DNA from 3 places in the Butyrivibrio sp. WCE2006 genome. Region 1 is predicted to be linked to each of the others. Evidence: predicted binding sites of a transcription regulator. Region 1 holds the regulator's gene; each other region holds the start of a gene.
What was found. The regulator NrdR, encoded in region 1, represses ribonucleotide reductase genes. The targets are predictions, from matches to a motif close to CACAANATNTTGTG.
Positions count from the first base shown of each region.

Region 1 (5,750 bases):
TCGCATCCACGATACGCATCGTTATTTCATCAGCGATACCTCCAAAATAACCTGTAAGCGCTCCAATCACTGTTCCAACGCCCGCTCCGAGAAGTATTGTAAATGTGGCGATAGCAAGAGTTATCCTGCTTCCATAAAGCACCCTGCTAAACACATCCCTCCCCATATTATCCGTACCCATGAGATGTTTTAACGACATCCCCTGAAGCTTTGCAGATGAGTCCATCTTAGTTGGACTGTATGGTGTATAAAAAATGCCAATTATTACCATCAAAAGCACAACACCGGTAATTGCCATACCAAGAATAAGATAGGTATTTCTTCTACCGGTGGCTGTATTCTTTTTAAAAAGAGCTAAAAATCTCTTCATTACTTTCCTGCCTCAATTCTTGGATCAATGATTCTATATATAATATCCACTAAGAAATTAACTACCAGAACCATAATCGCTATCCCCATAATTATTGCTTCCACAACAGGATAGTCACGATTATTTATTGATGTCAGTAGTATTCTGCTTATACCGGGTATTCCAAAAACCTGCTCTATTACAATGCTTCCTGCAACCATGTCTGCAAGAGCCATTCCCATAAAAGTAACTACCGGGATCATTGCATTTTTAAGAACATGCAGATATAAAACAGCATTAGTGGTATTTCCTCTGCTATAAGCGGTTCTAGTATAATCCTTTCCTGCTTCCTCGATAACCGAGCCTCGAAGAAGTTTTGTAGCCATAGCTGCCTTTGGAAGCGCTATAGCAAAAGCTGGTAAAATTAGATATTTTAAAAATTCACTTACATCCTTCGTATATGATACAAAACCTCCCGGAGTAAAGATTTTTATTACTACTCCAAAAAAGAAGGTCAATAATATTCCTGAGAAAAATGGCGGTATAGCCATAATAATCTGATTAAGAGATGAAACAATATGATCGATCAATCCGTTTTCATATTTTGCTGTATAAATTCCAAGAGGAATCGAAACGACTACCATAATAACAAAAGACATGATAGCCAAAGTAAGTGTTATCGGTATTTTTTCTGCAATCATTCCCGCAACCGGGATCTTATAATTGTATGATGTACCAAGATCTCCTTGTACAAAGGCGCTGGCCCAACGAAAATATCTGACAATAAGCGGAGCATTCAGCCCCATTTTTTCTCTGTATTGTGCTAAAAGTTCCGGAGTGGCTTCCGTTCCGAACATTCTTGTAACGGGGTCTCCGGGTATTAAACTAAAAGCAAGGAACACGCAGAAAGATACAACGATCAAAGTAAGCGCCATGCTCAAAGCTTTTTTCAATATATATCTCATATGCGTGTTCCTCGTATTTCAAATTATAATTTTTAAAAAATTACTGTGCAGGTTTGATCTTAGAAAAATCCTGCGCATATAACGGATAGAATGTATATCCTGTAAACTTCTTATTAACTGCTACAAATTCCGGAAGATCCTGTATATATACATTTGCTGCTGTCTCAGAAAGAATCTTCTCACATTCCTTGTAGTACTTAGTTTTTTCATTATCATCAACTGCTGCAATTGCTGCTTCCAACGCCTTATCATAATCTGCATTACTGTAGTTAATGAAATTATTGTGGGCATCAGATTCAAATCTGCTAAGCATTGCATAAGCTGTAAGAGTTGAAGCATCAACACCTACGACTGTTGATTCAAAATTACGATTTGTGTAAACATCCTCAAGCCATGAATTCCATTCAACTTCCTGTATTGTTGCGTTTACACCGATTTCCTTAAGCTCCTCAACAATTACCTGTGCTGTATCTACATGCTGTGTGTAGTTTGAAGGAACTGTGATTGTGAAATCAAAGCCATCAGCATATCCTGCCTCAGCAAGAAGTTCCTTTGCCTTATCGATGTCCTGGTTGTATGTGTCATTAAGACTTGCATCAAAGTACTTTGCAAATGAAGGATACATACTACTTCCAAGCTCTGTTCCCTTACCATCTGATACAAAATCCATTATTGTCTGAGGATCGATAGCATAGCAAAGTGCCTGACGAACCTTCTCGTTATCAAATGGAGCTTTTGCATTGTTAAGATATAATGCCTGCACAAGGTTCATTGTTCCCTCATATATATCAAACTTATCTGAGAGCTGTGAAACCTGAGCTGATGTTACGCGGGCAAATAAATCTATCGAACCGCCTTCAAGATCCATAACAATAGCATCGCTGTTTGCCTCAATCTTAAGCACTACATCCTGAATATATGCGGGCTCGCCCCAATATTCATCAAACTTTGTAAGAACTACATTCTCCTGTGGAGAGCGTGAAACAAATTTGTAGGGGCCTGTTCCTATAGGATTAGCTTCAGGATCTTCATTAGCAGCAGGTATAATGGCAACTGTCATATATGCCAAAAACTCTGTATTTGCTTCCTTCAGTGTCATCACTATAGTTGAGTCATCCTGAACCTCGACACTTTCAATATTAGAAAAAGCCGATATCAACGGATCTGTTCCATCGGTACCGGCGTTACGCTCTATAGAATATTTAACATCCTCTGCCGTAACCGTCTGACCGTCGTGGAACTTAACTCCATCTCTCAGTGTGAATGTGTAAACCTTTCCATCATCAGAAATTGTGTAGTCACTGGCTATAGCAGGCTTAAGATTACCGTCCTGATCTGGCTTAACAAGTCCTTCATAGATATTGAACAGTATCTCTCTAGATCCCGCCGAAGTAGCCATGTGCGGGTCCAAACTGTCGATATCCTGGGGAATACCAATGGTAATCTTTGAAAGATCATCTTCTGTCGCAGTGCTCTCAGCTTCCTCCGTTTCACTGTTCGTTGAACTGGTGGTCTCGGTAGCTTCTGTTGCATCTGCCGTAGATTCCTCTGCCTTTTTACTTGAGCATCCGCTCAATGTAAGAGTCAGTGTCGTTAACACAACCAAAAGAGTGGAAAGGCTTCTCCTTCCAATACTTTTCTTCATCATGTTACAATCCTTCCTTCCGTATTAAGTTTTTTAACCTAATCAACTATACGTAAAGAAGAACGGGATGTCAATATAAAGTTAAAGAATATTGAATCTCTTCAAAACCCAAGAATCGGATTAAAAAAGTTATTCTTTTTTCAAAAGCGGAGTGCTCTTATCTGTTGAATCGGTTATAACGCCCTCCTCTTCCTTCTCAAGAACAATCTTTAATTCATCCATAAATGTATTAACGTCCTTGAATTCACGATAAACAGAAGCGAATCTCACATATGCAACCGGATCAAGATTCTTCATTTTCTCCATGCAGAGCTCACCGATAATACGGCTTGGTATCTCCTTTTGCTCAAGATTAAATACCTCAGTCTCAACAGCATCAACAATGCTTGTAATCTGCTGAGCACTAACAGGTCTCTTATGGCAGGCTCTAAGTACACCGGCTTCAATCTTAGCGCGGTTATAAGGCTCACGATTATTATCCTTCTTGATAACAATCAGCGGGATAGTCTCTACCTTCTCATAGGTTGTAAACCTCTTGCCACAGGAGTCGCATACACGTCTGCGTCTTATTGACGTATTATCATCAGCAGGTCTTGAATCAATTACACGAGTGTTGTCTTTACCGCAAAAAGGACACTTCATAGCATTAACCTTTCTGTGCACCTTGCACATAGAAAATCAATATTTGGTGTATGAATTATTAACCCACACAAATTATTGTAACATTACTAAACGTAATTTTCCACACAAAAAAGCAATAATGCGCATAAAAAAGCGATAATACGAACAAAAAAAGTGACATCTCAAAGGAAAAAAGCAGCATTACAAACCTAAAAACATAAATAAAGAGCAACCACAAAATGATTGCTCTTTACAATAGTCATATATAATTATTTTTTCTGCAAGAAATCCGGAATCTTAAGACTCTTAGCTTCTACGGAACTTCTAACCTCCGGAGCACGATTAAGACCTGCTTGCGGTCTGGGTGTCGGCTGGGGAGTTATCGGTCTTGCGGGTTGAACCGGCTGTGCACTGCGCGCTGTGAGTGTATCAATTGTAGGCTCCGGCATTATCTGATTAGACTGAACCTGTACCTGAGGAGTTACTGTAGGTGTAACCTGAGGTGCAGTGGGCTGCTGAACAGGTTTTGCGACAGGCTTCGCTGCCGGTAAAACGTTATTCTTATCATCGATACCTGTAGCAATAACAGTAATATTGCAGGTATCAGCCATACTCTCATCATACATAGCACCAAAGATAATATTAACATCATCGCCGGCAAGATTTCTAATATAATCTGATGCAACTGAAGCATCCATAAGTGTAATGTCACCGGATACATTGATAATGACATTTGATGCACCATCAATCTTAGTCTCAAGAAGAGGAGACTCAACAGCCATCTTAACTGCATCGGCAGCCTTGTCATCGCCCTTACCAAATCCAATACCGATATGTGCGATTCCTTTTTCCTTCATGACTGTCTGTACATCAGCAAAGTCGAGGTTGATAACTGCGGGAACATTAATAAGATCTGTAATTCCCTGAACAGCCTGCTGAAGTACCTCATCTGCCTTTTTAAGTGCATCAGGCATTGTTGTACGTCTGTCAACAATCTGAAGAAGCTTATCATTAGGAATAACGATAAGTGTATCAACATTATTCTTTATAGTATTAATGCCCTGAAGTGCATTCTGCATACGAACACGAGCTTCGAAAGCAAAAGGCTTGGTAACAACACCAACAGTAAGTATCCCCATATCCTTTGCTATCTTAGCAACAACAGGAGCAGCACCAGTACCGGTACCGCCACCCATACCACAGGTGACAAAGACCATATCAGCACCCTTAAGTGCATTAGTGATCTCTTCCTGGCTCTCCTCGGCTGCCTTCTGACCGATCTCAGGCTTAGCTCCTGCGCCAAGTCCCTTGGTCAGCTTCTCACCGATCTGCAAAAGCTTTGGTGCTTTGCAGAGCTGCAGAGCCTGCTTATCCGTATTAATTCCGATGAATTCAACACCGGAAATACTTTCTTCTACCATTCTATTTACAGCATTATTTCCTGCGCCACCTACCCCAACGACTATTATCTTGGCACCGGATTCAGCTTCATTCGACTTAAGTTCAAGCAAGATAGTGCTCCTCCTTCATAACCTAAAACTCCTACAAGCCATTTTATAATTTTTTTATATAATTTACAACCTAGAATTTCATTTTTTCTCTTCAAACGTAATGTTTTGAGTATTTGAGTCGTATTCTGACATTTCCAGGATGCCGCTTTTGCCTTGAAGCTCAGGTAAAATATATTGTAATTGTATCACTTTTTCATCTATGTTGTCATTAGTTCCAAGACTAACTTCTACATTTTCAAAATAAACATATAAATGGAAATCACTGTCAAAAAAGATTTTATCAGCATTCAGGTCATATTTATTCAATAATTGTGTTATGTCCAGAATTTCTGAAAATACATTATCATTTTCAACAGGCAGCTTTTCATGAAGCACAATATAATCAAAATTAAGTCCAAGCACCAGTGGAACATCACTTGACGGCTCGCCGGATGTCTCAACCACTATTCCGTCTCTGTCAAAATATATGTACCTGTCAAGATATTTCACATACCCTGCTATGGCTTTTTCATAAACATTAATTCTTACAGTATCAGGAGCCAGGATCTCCACATCCATCTTTTCGATAAAAGGAATCCCCGTTATCTCCTTATTCCTATACTTCAGTGACAGATATAGCGAGTTTTTATCAAGCTTATCCGTCATAACCATGTTCATTA
Region 1 is NZ_JNKH01000003.1:178,468-184,217, reverse strand. Features, by position in the region: gene T501_RS03855 (ABC transporter permease) at 1-370, opposite strand, end outside; gene T501_RS03850 (ABC transporter permease) at 370-1,314, opposite strand; gene T501_RS03845 (ABC transporter substrate-binding protein) at 1,355-2,962, opposite strand; gene nrdR (transcriptional regulator NrdR) at 3,089-3,601, opposite strand; gene ftsZ (cell division protein FtsZ) at 3,850-5,091, opposite strand; gene T501_RS03830 (cell division protein FtsQ/DivIB) at 5,170-5,750, opposite strand, start outside.

Region 2 (5,750 bases), on a different contig from region 1:
ATTTTTTATTATTAAAGTTGTGAAATTCCTTTACATATATCTTATCTGCTTCAATCCTTCGCTTTATATCTTCTGCCAGAGTATTGGCGTATATATAACCCCTTTTAGCATATTCATGATTTATTGCTGTTTCACACCAGGCAATCACAAGATTAAGTGATGCCGCAGCCGGATAATAAATCATGCTCTTATATGCCAGCAAGGCTTCATCCCTCAATTCATCCTTTAATTCGTCAGCCAGTTGCAATATTTTAGCGGCACTTTCCATCACCCTGTCACATTCCCTGTAGTTTATGGGATGATAAATATTCTCATTCATCGTCTCCGGAGTTCTGGCAGCATTCCACTTTGTATAACCTTCAATGACCTTGAAAATTTTCTCTCTTTGTTCATCGGTAGTATAATTACCAAATTGCTTTTCTATCCAAAGTTTTAAGAACAAATCCGTTTTATTCGGTGCCTTTGCTCCCCATTTCTCATAGTCATAGGCGAGCTCCATGAAATAGCTAAGAGGATATTCCATCTCTTTCAAATCACCTACATTTACAATCCACATTTTTCTTACACCGGATTCGTACGCAAATGACATTTGTTCCCAAGTCTTAGTGAGCCTGTTACAATTTGTCCACTCGTAACTGATTGGTGCACCGTGATAGTCAAAATGGTAATACATTCCATATCCACCCGGATGATCACGCTCCTCATCTGTCGGAAGATTTCTGAGATTGCCATGATTATCATCACTTAACAAAAAAATAACATCTGAAAGTTCATCCCAATCCTTAAGTCCTTCACAGGTAGAATCCCCGTAGTAATAATCCTCTACCTCTTTATATATAGCGAGCATCCTGGGAGAATTATCAGTACCACCTTCCATATACTTATCAATTATCTGATTCTGTACTTTGATAACTCTTTTAAGAACATCTATATTATCCTTAAGTGTTGAATCTTCTGGAAGAAGCTTAGAATCAGCCTCTCCTCTCATACCAATCGTTATTATATTTTCAAAATCTTTATTCCTGTTTAATCCATCTTCCCAAAATTTTGTTATTGCTTTTTCATTCGAAATAAAACTCCAGGTAGAATCATTACCATATTCCCTATATTTATTTTGCCATTCAATGCCGGCCCGGCATAAGGGTTCATGATGTGAAGTACCCATGATTACACCGAGTTTATCCGCTAAAACTGCATTGGAAAGATCCGGACCATCCTCTGAAAATGATGAATTCCACATAGCCGGCCACATATAGTTTCCTTTAAGCCTGAGCAGAAGCTCAAATATTTTCCGATACGCTTGGGAGTTAATTCCTCCAAACTGCTCAGTTGCCCAGTTTCCAAACGCAGGCCACTCATCATTTATAAAAAAGCCTCTATACTCCACTGAAGGCTCTTTTGAAATATAAACTCCATCAAGTTTGATAACAGGATTGGTATCCTTTTTTGGCTTAACGTCGCCAAAGTAGATTAGCGGGGATACTCCCAGAAGTTCCGTAAAATGGAACATTCCATATATTGTTCCTCGTTTATCGCTTCCTGCAATAACCAGGGCTTTTTCAATAGCAGCATATTTTCCATCAAAGGGTTTATCTACAATCTGAAGCATGAATACTTCACGCTTTTTTTCAATGTCTTTCAGAGAAAGCTTACCTGATTGTTCCAAATCTGAAAGAATTCTGCTTCTGCCGATAGTCGCTATTATAACTACACTTTTTCCTTCACAATTTTCAAGATCAGATATAATAGCAGGCATTATATCCGTAACTTCGACTATATCCTTGCTAATGGTATCTCCAATAAGTTTAACTCCCTCAAAACTACTATCTTCTATCAAAATATTTACATTACTATTATCTGCTATCAGACTAAACTCATTCATCATTTTTCCTCCAAAACTACTGACTTAGAACTTATTTTATAATAAGAATATTCCTTATTCTCTCTACATATTGCTCTATTATGGTTATTTATACAGATAGCCGGCATACAATATATAGTATTTAAAAAACATTTGTTGTCTATATATTGAAATAAATATTCATCTGTGCTAATTTATTGTTATGGGTGAAACAACGTTTTTTGGGGGGTATTTCTATGTATGAAGTTGTAAAACGTGATGGAAGTATTGCGAAATTTGACATTTCTAAGATCTCTGCTGCAATTATCAAGGCCTTCGAGGCTCTTGAAAAACCTTATCATACAAGTGTAATTGACCTTGTATCTCTTCGAGTAGCTTCAGATTTCGAAGCAAAAATCTCAAATAATAAAATAACAGTCGAGCAGATTCAGGATAGCGTAGAAAAAGTATTATCGGAGTCGGGCTATTCTGATGTTGCAAAAACTTATATTCTGTACAGAAAACAGCGTGAAAAGGTACGTAACGTAAATTCTGCTTTGCTGAACTACAAAGATCTGGTAAATGATTACCTAAAAATCAATGACTGGCGTGTTAAAGAAAACTCAACCGTAACATATTCTATAGGTGGGCTTATTCTTTCAAATTCCGGCGCTATAACAGCCAATTACTGGCTTTCAGAGGTATATGATGATGAAATTGCCAAGGCTCACAGAAGTGCTGCTATACATATCCATGATCTTGCTATGCTTTCAGGTTATTGCGCAGGTTGGAGCCTGAAACAGCTCATACAGGAAGGCTTAGGCGGAATACCCGGAAAAATCACATCTGCACCGGCTAATCATCTCTCTACATTATGTAACCAGATGGTTAATTTCCTCGGCATTATGCAAAATGAATGGGCAGGAGCACAGGCATTTTCATCCTTTGATACATACCTTGCTCCATTTGTCAAAGTAGATAACCTTTCACAGGATGAGGTAAAACAGTGCATCCAATCATTCGTTTATGGTGTCAATACGCCAAGCAGATGGGGAACTCAGGCACCTTTCTCCAATATTACCCTTGATTGGACAGTTCCTGCGGATCTCAAGAATCTCAACGCCATTGTAGGCGGTAAGGAACTTGATTTTACATATGGTGAATGTCAGCATGAAATGGATATGGTAAACAAAGCATTCATAGAAATCATGATTGAAGGTGATGCAAATGGAAGAGGTTTCCAATATCCTATTCCAACATATTCAATAACCAGCGATTTTAATTGGGACGAGACCGAAAATAATAAGTTACTTTTCGAAATGACAGCAAAGTACGGTACCCCTTACTTTTCAAATTATATTAACTCAGATATGGAACCCAGTGACGTACGATCAATGTGCTGCAGATTGCGTCTGGATCTCCGTGAGCTTAGAAAAAAATCAGGCGGATTCTTTGGTTCAGGCGAATCCACAGGGTCTATAGGTGTTGTAACTATAAATATGCCACGTATTGCATATCTTGCTGAAGATGAAAAAGATTTCTACAGTAAGCTTGATCATTTAATGGATATTGCTGCAAGAAGTCTCAATACCAAGCGTCAGGTCATAAGTAAACTTTTGGATCAGGGATTATATCCTTACACAAAGCGCTATCTTGGTTCATTTGACAATCATTTTTCAACTATAGGTCTTATAGGTATGAATGAGGTTGGTCTGAATGCAAAGTGGCTTAGGGCTGATATGACAGATATTACAGTCCAAAACTTCACAAAAGAAGTATTAACTCACATGAGAGACCGTTTATCTGATTATCAGGAAAAATATGGTGATCTTTATAACCTGGAGGCAACTCCCGCAGAGTCAACAACATATCGTTTTGCCAAACATGATAAAGAACTTTATCCAGATATAATAACTGCCAATATGAATGGAACTCCTTACTATACCAATTCCTCTCATCTTCCGGTTGGTTATACAGATGACATATTCTCAGCTTTGGATATTCAGGATGAGCTTCAGACTCTTTACACTTCAGGAACGGTTTTCCATGCATTTCTTGGAGAAAAACTACCTGATTGGAAAGCTGCCGCTAATTTGGTACGTAAAATTGCAGAAAACTATAAATTACCTTATTATACAATGTCTCCGACCTATTCAGTTTGTAAGGAACATGGTTATTTATCCGGAGAACAGATTACATGTCCTCATTGTGGAAAGAAAACTGAAGTATATAGCAGAATAACCGGATATTATCGTCCGGTTGCAAACTGGAACGATGGAAAAGCTCAAGAATATAAGGATAGACAGGTTTACAACATAAAGCTTTCATCTATGCAGCATGATAAATCAAATCACAATGATACTTTACACAACTCTATTCAGTCACCGGCAATGGAAACAACAGTAAAAACTGCTTCGGAGCTGCAAAAAAACCTAATTAAAACAAAATCGGATAATCGATATACAGTTCTTCTTTTTAAGACAAAAACTTGTCCGAATTGCAAAATTGCCAGCTCAATACTCAATAAAGCAGGTATAGCTTATACTCAACTGGATGCAGATGAAAATGCTTTATTAGTTGAAAAATATGGTATCATGCAAGCACCTACATTGGTTGTTGCAGATAATAATGAATATCAAGCTTATGCTGGCGTTTCTAACATAAAAGAATGGCTAGCTGAAGCAAACTATACTAAGATTTAACAGTTTCCCAAATATCATAAATATCAGTTAACCCGTAAGGACTTCGGACTTCATTCCGGGGTCCTTTTTTGTAGCCAGAGTTTATAAATTTAAATTTAAATATATCCACAATTAAGGCAATAATTATGACAACACAAAGATCTCTTTAAGTGCTATCATTATATGTAAGGCTGATAAATCAATTTAAGCTAGCAAAATCCTTTTGTAATGCCTGCTTATTTAATTTGAAGGAACTAAAATATGATCAATGGTAAAAAAATAATAGCTTTATGCACTTCAAGAATTTATGATACGCAGAATTTCGGTTTTATAGAATCTCTTGGAAAGGCATTAAAATCGATCAATTACAGATTATTCATCTACGCTCTCAATAGTGATTTATATTGGGTTGATAACGATGTTCATAATGAAACTTATGTATTTGATCTTATTCCATATGACAAAATCGAAGCAGTAATAATTATGGATGAGAAAATCAAGAGTACCGACGTAGCTAAGCGAATAATCGCAAATGCCCAAAAGCATTCTGTTCCTGCAATAATAATAGATGGTTCCTACGAAGGTACGACACAAATTCACTTTGCTTATTCAGAAGGTTTCGAAAAAGTCGTACGACATATTATTGAACACCATAAAGTTAAAAATCCTCATTTTATGGCCGGATATAAGGATAATAAGTTTTCAGATGAAAGAATTGAGGTATTTAAAAAGGTTCTACATGAGAACGGCAGAACTTTTAATGACAGTATGATAAGCTATGGAGACTTCTGGGCTGATCCCAGCCGTCAGGCAACACGCGAATTGCTAAAAAGAGAAACAATACCAGATGCTATTATATGTGCAAACGATATAATGGCTATTAATGTATGTGATGTTCTAATATCATCAGGACTTAGTGTTCCGGATGACGTGATAGTTTCTGGCTTTGATGGTTTAGAAGAAGCATTTATTTTTCATCCAGGTATCACTACGGCATCATGTGACAATGTGGATTTGTCTGAGACAGTATGCAAAGCCCTACGATATCTTGAAAACAATACCGACCCCAAAAACTACTATGTTACTCCTAAATTCATACAAAACGAATCATGTGGATGTCCCAAAAACATAACATATAAGAATAGCATAGTAACCAAATTAAATGATCGTTTTTACAGGTATCAGGATGATATTCGTGTATTACATGATATTACAACAAAATTATTTTC
Region 2 is NZ_JNKH01000011.1:107,730-113,479, reverse strand. Features, by position in the region: gene T501_RS09585 (glycosyl hydrolase 115 family protein) at 1-1,885, opposite strand, end outside; gene T501_RS09580 (ribonucleoside triphosphate reductase) at 2,098-4,542, shown strand; gene T501_RS09575 (substrate-binding and GGDEF domain-containing protein) at 4,783-5,750, shown strand, end outside.
Region 2: the regulator NrdR is predicted to act here: its motif matches at 1,989-2,002, upstream of T501_RS09580 (ribonucleoside triphosphate reductase).

Region 3 (5,750 bases), on a different contig from region 1:
GGTTGGAACGGGTAAAGGACGTTTCATTATGGATTTGGCAGCAGTCAATCCGGATATTAATTATGTAGGAATTGAGAAGTACTCAAGTGTACTTTTAAGAGCAGTTCAGAAGCAGACTGAGCTTGAACTTACAAATGTCAGATTTATAAGGATGGAAGCTGAGATAATCACAGAGGTATTTGAAGAAGGGGAAGTCGATCGGATTTACCTTAATTTTTCAGACCCCTGGCCCAAGGAGAGACATGCACAGAGAAGACTTACTTCCAGCAGCTTCCTCAGAAGATATGATCAGATTCTGAAAAAAGACGGACAGTTGGAGTTTAAGACAGATAACAGAGAGCTATTCGATTTTTCTTTGATGGAACTTAATACTGCAGGGTGGCATGCTGAAGCTGTTACCTATGACTTGCATAATGATGCTTCAATGAATGAAGGAAATATCATGACAGAATATGAGGAGAAGTTTTCCGCGAAAGGGAATCCAATCTTCAAATATATTATTAAGCGGTAGGGTGGTTACATTATTTTTTTTAGCGATATTCTTATCGCGGAAAGAGGTGGACGATGGCTGAGTACACATTTACAACTGACAACTTTGAAGAAGAAGTTCTCAACAGTAAGCTTCCGGTACTGATCGACTTTATGGCTGACTGGTGCGGACCGTGCAAGATGATGGCACCCATGATTGATGAGTTTGCCAAGGAATATGATGGAGAACTCAAGGTTGGTAAGATAAACGTGGATGAGCAGCCTGAGATTGCGCAGAAATATGGCGTTATGTCAATTCCCATGTTTGCTTTCATAAAGGATGGCGAATTGGTTGACCAGGCAGTAGGAGCTCAGAGTAAAGCTAAGCTTCAGGGCATGATTGATAAAGTTGTGTCATGATTTTAATTTGATTTGAATATGTGATATTATATGGCTCGGGTAGACAGATTTGTCAGTCTACCCGACATTCTTTTATGTAATGCTTCACTATGGATGTGCATTCGTGCGGGCTATTGGATTTATTTAGTGGAGCTTATTCAGGGGGAGATGTTGACCAAGGGATTTCCCGGAGGAGAAGTCATGTCGGACAATATCAGAAATTTTAACGATTATAGAAAAAAGATAACAAATGATGAACATGTTACAGAAGAAATAAATATTGAAATCCAGGATCCGCTTGATTTTTTGAGCGCTGATGAGAGGGAAGAGTACTATAGAACTCAGCACGAAGCGATGGACAGAGAGCGGGATAGTATTGAAGAGGATTCGTCAGAGTTTTATCTGGATGAGGATGAAAAGGCAGCAGAAGAAAAATCCAAAGCTTTTCGGAAGAAGACCAGAGTAGTGGCTGATGAGGATTGGGAGGATGAAGAAACCGGTGGAAAAGGAATAGATCCCTTAATAATAGTAAGGATTTCTTCAATCATCACCGGAATCATAATACTGACCCTTATAGGAATGATTTTTAAAGCCAAGGTCTATGACAGATATCTGGTGCCGGATCCTGATGAAGCAAAAACCAAAGTTGAGGTTTTGGAGCTCGCCGGATACACTCGTACAGATGATAAAATAGTCACAACCGCGGATCTGAATTTAAGAAATACGCCATCTACAGCCAGTGATGAATTTATTGTCACGAAGGTTCCCAAGGGAACGGTCATTGACAGGGTGGCTGTAAGTGACGATGGGGAGTGGGCTCAAATTAATTATGAAGGTCAGCTTCTCTTTTGCTCTATGAAATACGCGGCAGTTCAGGAATAAAAGTTATGGATCCACGAATAGAATGGATCAAGGGCCTCACAGAAATCCTCATATCGGGAGCAGAGGTTTTCGATTTTTTCAAGTATTTCTGATGAGGATACTTTGTTGTCGAGCGCATCGGCAAGTTTTTGAGCGCATTTTGATTCCAGAATACGTATGTCCATGTTTATTAGAATATCCTCATAAAGCTGTTCTACACCTGAGAACAGATGAGGATATTTTTTGCGGATATAAGAGAGCTCATCCAGGAAAATCTCTCTTCTCTGTAAAAGGAACAGAGTATAAACGGGCTCAACAATTTTACGAGGCTCGATTTCGTCCTGGTAAGATCCGTCTTCATAGTCGAGACCGTAGGTGTAGTATTCACAAAGCTCCTGAATAAATGGGCTTACATGTGAATCGTCATATAATTTTTGTAGTTCAAATGTAATTAAATCTTTCATAATTAATAATGATACAACAAGGAGAGAAGATATGCGAATAGGAATTTTTGATTCCGGTATCGGAGGACTATCAGTTCTTAACGAAGCTTATCATAGATTTCCTGACGAGGAATATATATTTTATGCGGATACCAGGCATGTACCCTATGGCTTAAAGACCGAAGAAGAGATTAAAGGTTTTACCGATGAAATAGTAAAATTTTTAATCGGAAAGAAAGTTGATGCAATAGTGATAGCCTGCAATACAGCAACAAGTGTTTCTGTTGAAATGCTAAGGGAAAAATATGATCTTCCGATTTTGGGAATGGAACCTGCTGTAAAACCGGCAGTGGAGAATGCTGAAGATTGTGATAAAAGGATTCTGGTTATGGCAACACCTGTGACAATCAGAGAGAAGAAACTAGCTAATCTTCTCATGAGAGTTGATGTAAAGCACAGAGCCGATCTTTTGGCGATGCCGGAACTTGTTGGATTCGCAGAACGTGAGGATTATGAAAGCGATGCTGTAAAGAACTATATAAGGAAACAATTTTCAGAAATAGGGGCTACGGATGAGAAATACAGTACGCTGGTTCTTGGATGTACGCACTTTAATTATTTTAAGCCTTTATACAGAGAAATTCTCGGTGAAAAAATGCTTCTGGTAGATGGAAATTACGGAACAGTTCATCATCTTGGAGACGTTCTTGGATTAAATATTAAAAAAGATGCAGATAGTAAGATCATCTTTAACCAACCACAAGATATAGTGGTTGGTTATCATACCAGCTACTATGAGTCAGGAGACGAAATTACGGATAACAACAGATTGTCTAAATACCTTAGAATGCTGAACAGGCTTGAGTTTGTAAGGAATATTTGATAACGATAAATTGTTACTTGATTAATACTATATAATGTATTATATTTTATATATAGCCACAAGATATAGTTTCGGGTGGCTATTATTTTTCCAAAAAATTAGATTTTAAGCGCAACAAGTATAAAATTCTAGAGGAATTATTGATTATTATTTAATAACTAGGGGGTTAACCAGTGAAGATTATTAAGAGAAGCGGTAAAGAGGTTACTTTTGATGGTTCCAAGATATTGGCAGCTATCGAGAAGGCAAATAAGGAAGTGACTCCTGACCAGAGCTTATCTGAAGATCAAATTAAGGACATTGAAGCTAAGGTAGAGGAGAAGTGCAATAGACTTACCAGAGCGGCAAACGTTGAGGAAATCCAGGATATGGTTGAGGATGGACTCATGGAGTCCGGTAAATTTGAGGTTGCCCGCAAATATATAACATATCGCTATCGTCATGCCCTTGTCCGTAAGTCTAATACTACTGACGAGCAGATTATGTCTCTCATCGAGTGCAGCAATGAAGAGGTTAAGCAGGAGAATTCCAACAAAAATCCTACTGTAAACAGCGTGCAGAGAGATTATATGGCAGGCGAGGTGAGCAGAGATATTACCCGTAGATTCCTTCTGCCGGAGGATGTTGTTAAAGCTCACAAGGACGGAATAATACATTTCCATGATTCAGATTATTTTGCTCAACATATGCACAATTGCTGTCTTGTGAATCTTGAGGATATGCTCCAGAACGGAACAGTTATTTCAGAGACTATGATAGAGAGACCCAAGAGTTTCTCTACCGCATGTAATATAGCAACTCAGGCCATCGCACAGATAGCAAGCTCACAGTATGGCGGACAGAGTATTACACTTTCACATCTTGTACCCTTTGTAGATGTAAGCAGACAAAAGTTCAGAAGAGAAGTGCGTCAGGAATTTATAGATGCAGGTATGGACGCTACAGATGAACAGATAAAGGATATTGCTGAGATGCGTGTGCGCAAGGAGATAGAGCGTGGCGTACAGGTTATCCAGTATCAGGTCATCACATTGATGACTACAAATGGTCAGGCACCTTTCATCACAGTCTTTATGTATCTTGATGAGGTTCCGGAGGGACAGCTTCGAGATGACCTTGCACTTGTTATAGAAGAGATGCTTAAGCAGAGAATCATCGGTGTAAAGAACGAAAAGGGAGTCTATATTACTCCTGCATTTCCTAAGCTTATTTATGTTTTGGATGAGGACAATATCCATGAAGGTACTCGTTACTGGTACCTTACACAGCTTGCGGCTAAGTGCACAGCTAAGAGAATGGTGCCGGATTATATTTCTGCCAAGAAGATGAAGGAATATAAATCAGGCGATGTTTATCCATGCATGGGTTGCAGAAGCTTCCTTACAGTCGACAGCGAAGAAAATGCTGAGGGATTGTGCAATAAGGGTAATATTTCAAAAGCACAGAATTATACAGAGGGTGAACATAAATATTACGGACGATTCAATCAGGGTGTTGTTACAATAAATCTGGTAGATGCAGCATGCTCTTCAGGCGGTGATGAAGCAAAATTCTGGGAAATCATGGAAGAGCGCACGGAGTTATGTAAAAAGGCACTGATGTGCAGACATAATCGCCTTATTGGAACTCCTTCAGATGTTGCACCTATTCTTTGGCAGAACGGAGCTCTTGCAAGACTTAAAAAGGGTGAGACTATTGATAAGCTTCTTTATGGAAACTATTCAACTATTTCACTGGGTTATGCAGGACTTTGTGAGTGTACAAAATTCATGAAGGGTGTGACACACACTGATCCTGCCGGTAAGGATTTTGCTCTGAGAGTAATGCAGTTCATGAATGATAAATGTGCTAAATGGAGAGCTGAGACAAATATTTCCTTTAGCCTTTATGGAACACCTCTTGAATCTACAACATACAAATTCGCAAGAGCGCTTCAGAAGCGTTTCGGAATTATCGATGGTGTAACAGATAAGAACTATATAACAAACAGCTATCATGTTCATGTAACTGAGAAGATCGATGCATTTACAAAGCTTAAGTTTGAATCTGAGTTCCAGGCACTTTCTCCTGGAGGAGCTATCAGCTATGTTGAAGTTCCGAACATGAACGATAACATAGAGGCAGTACTTTCTGTAATGCAGTATATCTATGAGAACATTATGTATGCTGAGCTCAACACAAAGAGTGATTACTGCCAGTGCTGTGGTTATAATGGAGAGATACAGATCGAAACTGATATAGATGGAAAGCTCATCTGGAAATGTCCTAACTGTGGAAATACAGACCAGGCAAAGATGAATGTAGCCAGACGTACATGTGGATACATTGGTACGCAGTATTGGAATCAGGGACGTACACAGGAGATTAAAGAGAGAGTATTACATCTGTAAATATTTGGGATTTTCAGTTTGACGGAAATTCTAATTTTGTTCTCCGGCATGATCAGAAAACGTAAATCATATTAAATATAGAAAGGGGCTATCTTTAGGTAGTCCCTTTTTGACTTATTGGAATTCCGGTGGAATTTCATAAAATAAACAGCACCTTGCTATGAATGACCATTCACATGAGAATGTCGCAATTGATATTCATAATTTAATGAAAGAATATAGGAAATAAAATATGAACTATGGAGAAATAAAGACTACAGATATTGCTAATGGACAGGGGGTAAGAACTTCCTTGTTTGTATCAGG
Region 3 is NZ_JNKH01000008.1:108,216-113,965, forward strand. Features, by position in the region: gene trmB (tRNA (guanosine(46)-N7)-methyltransferase TrmB) at 1-511, shown strand, start outside; gene trxA (thioredoxin) at 565-888, shown strand; gene T501_RS07745 (SH3 domain-containing protein) at 1,069-1,749, shown strand; gene T501_RS07750 (hypothetical protein) at 1,740-2,192, opposite strand; gene murI (glutamate racemase) at 2,224-3,054, shown strand; gene nrdD (anaerobic ribonucleoside-triphosphate reductase) at 3,228-5,444, shown strand; gene nrdG (anaerobic ribonucleoside-triphosphate reductase activating protein) at 5,677-5,750, shown strand, end outside.
Region 3: the regulator NrdR is predicted to act here: its motif matches at 3,112-3,125, upstream of nrdD (anaerobic ribonucleoside-triphosphate reductase).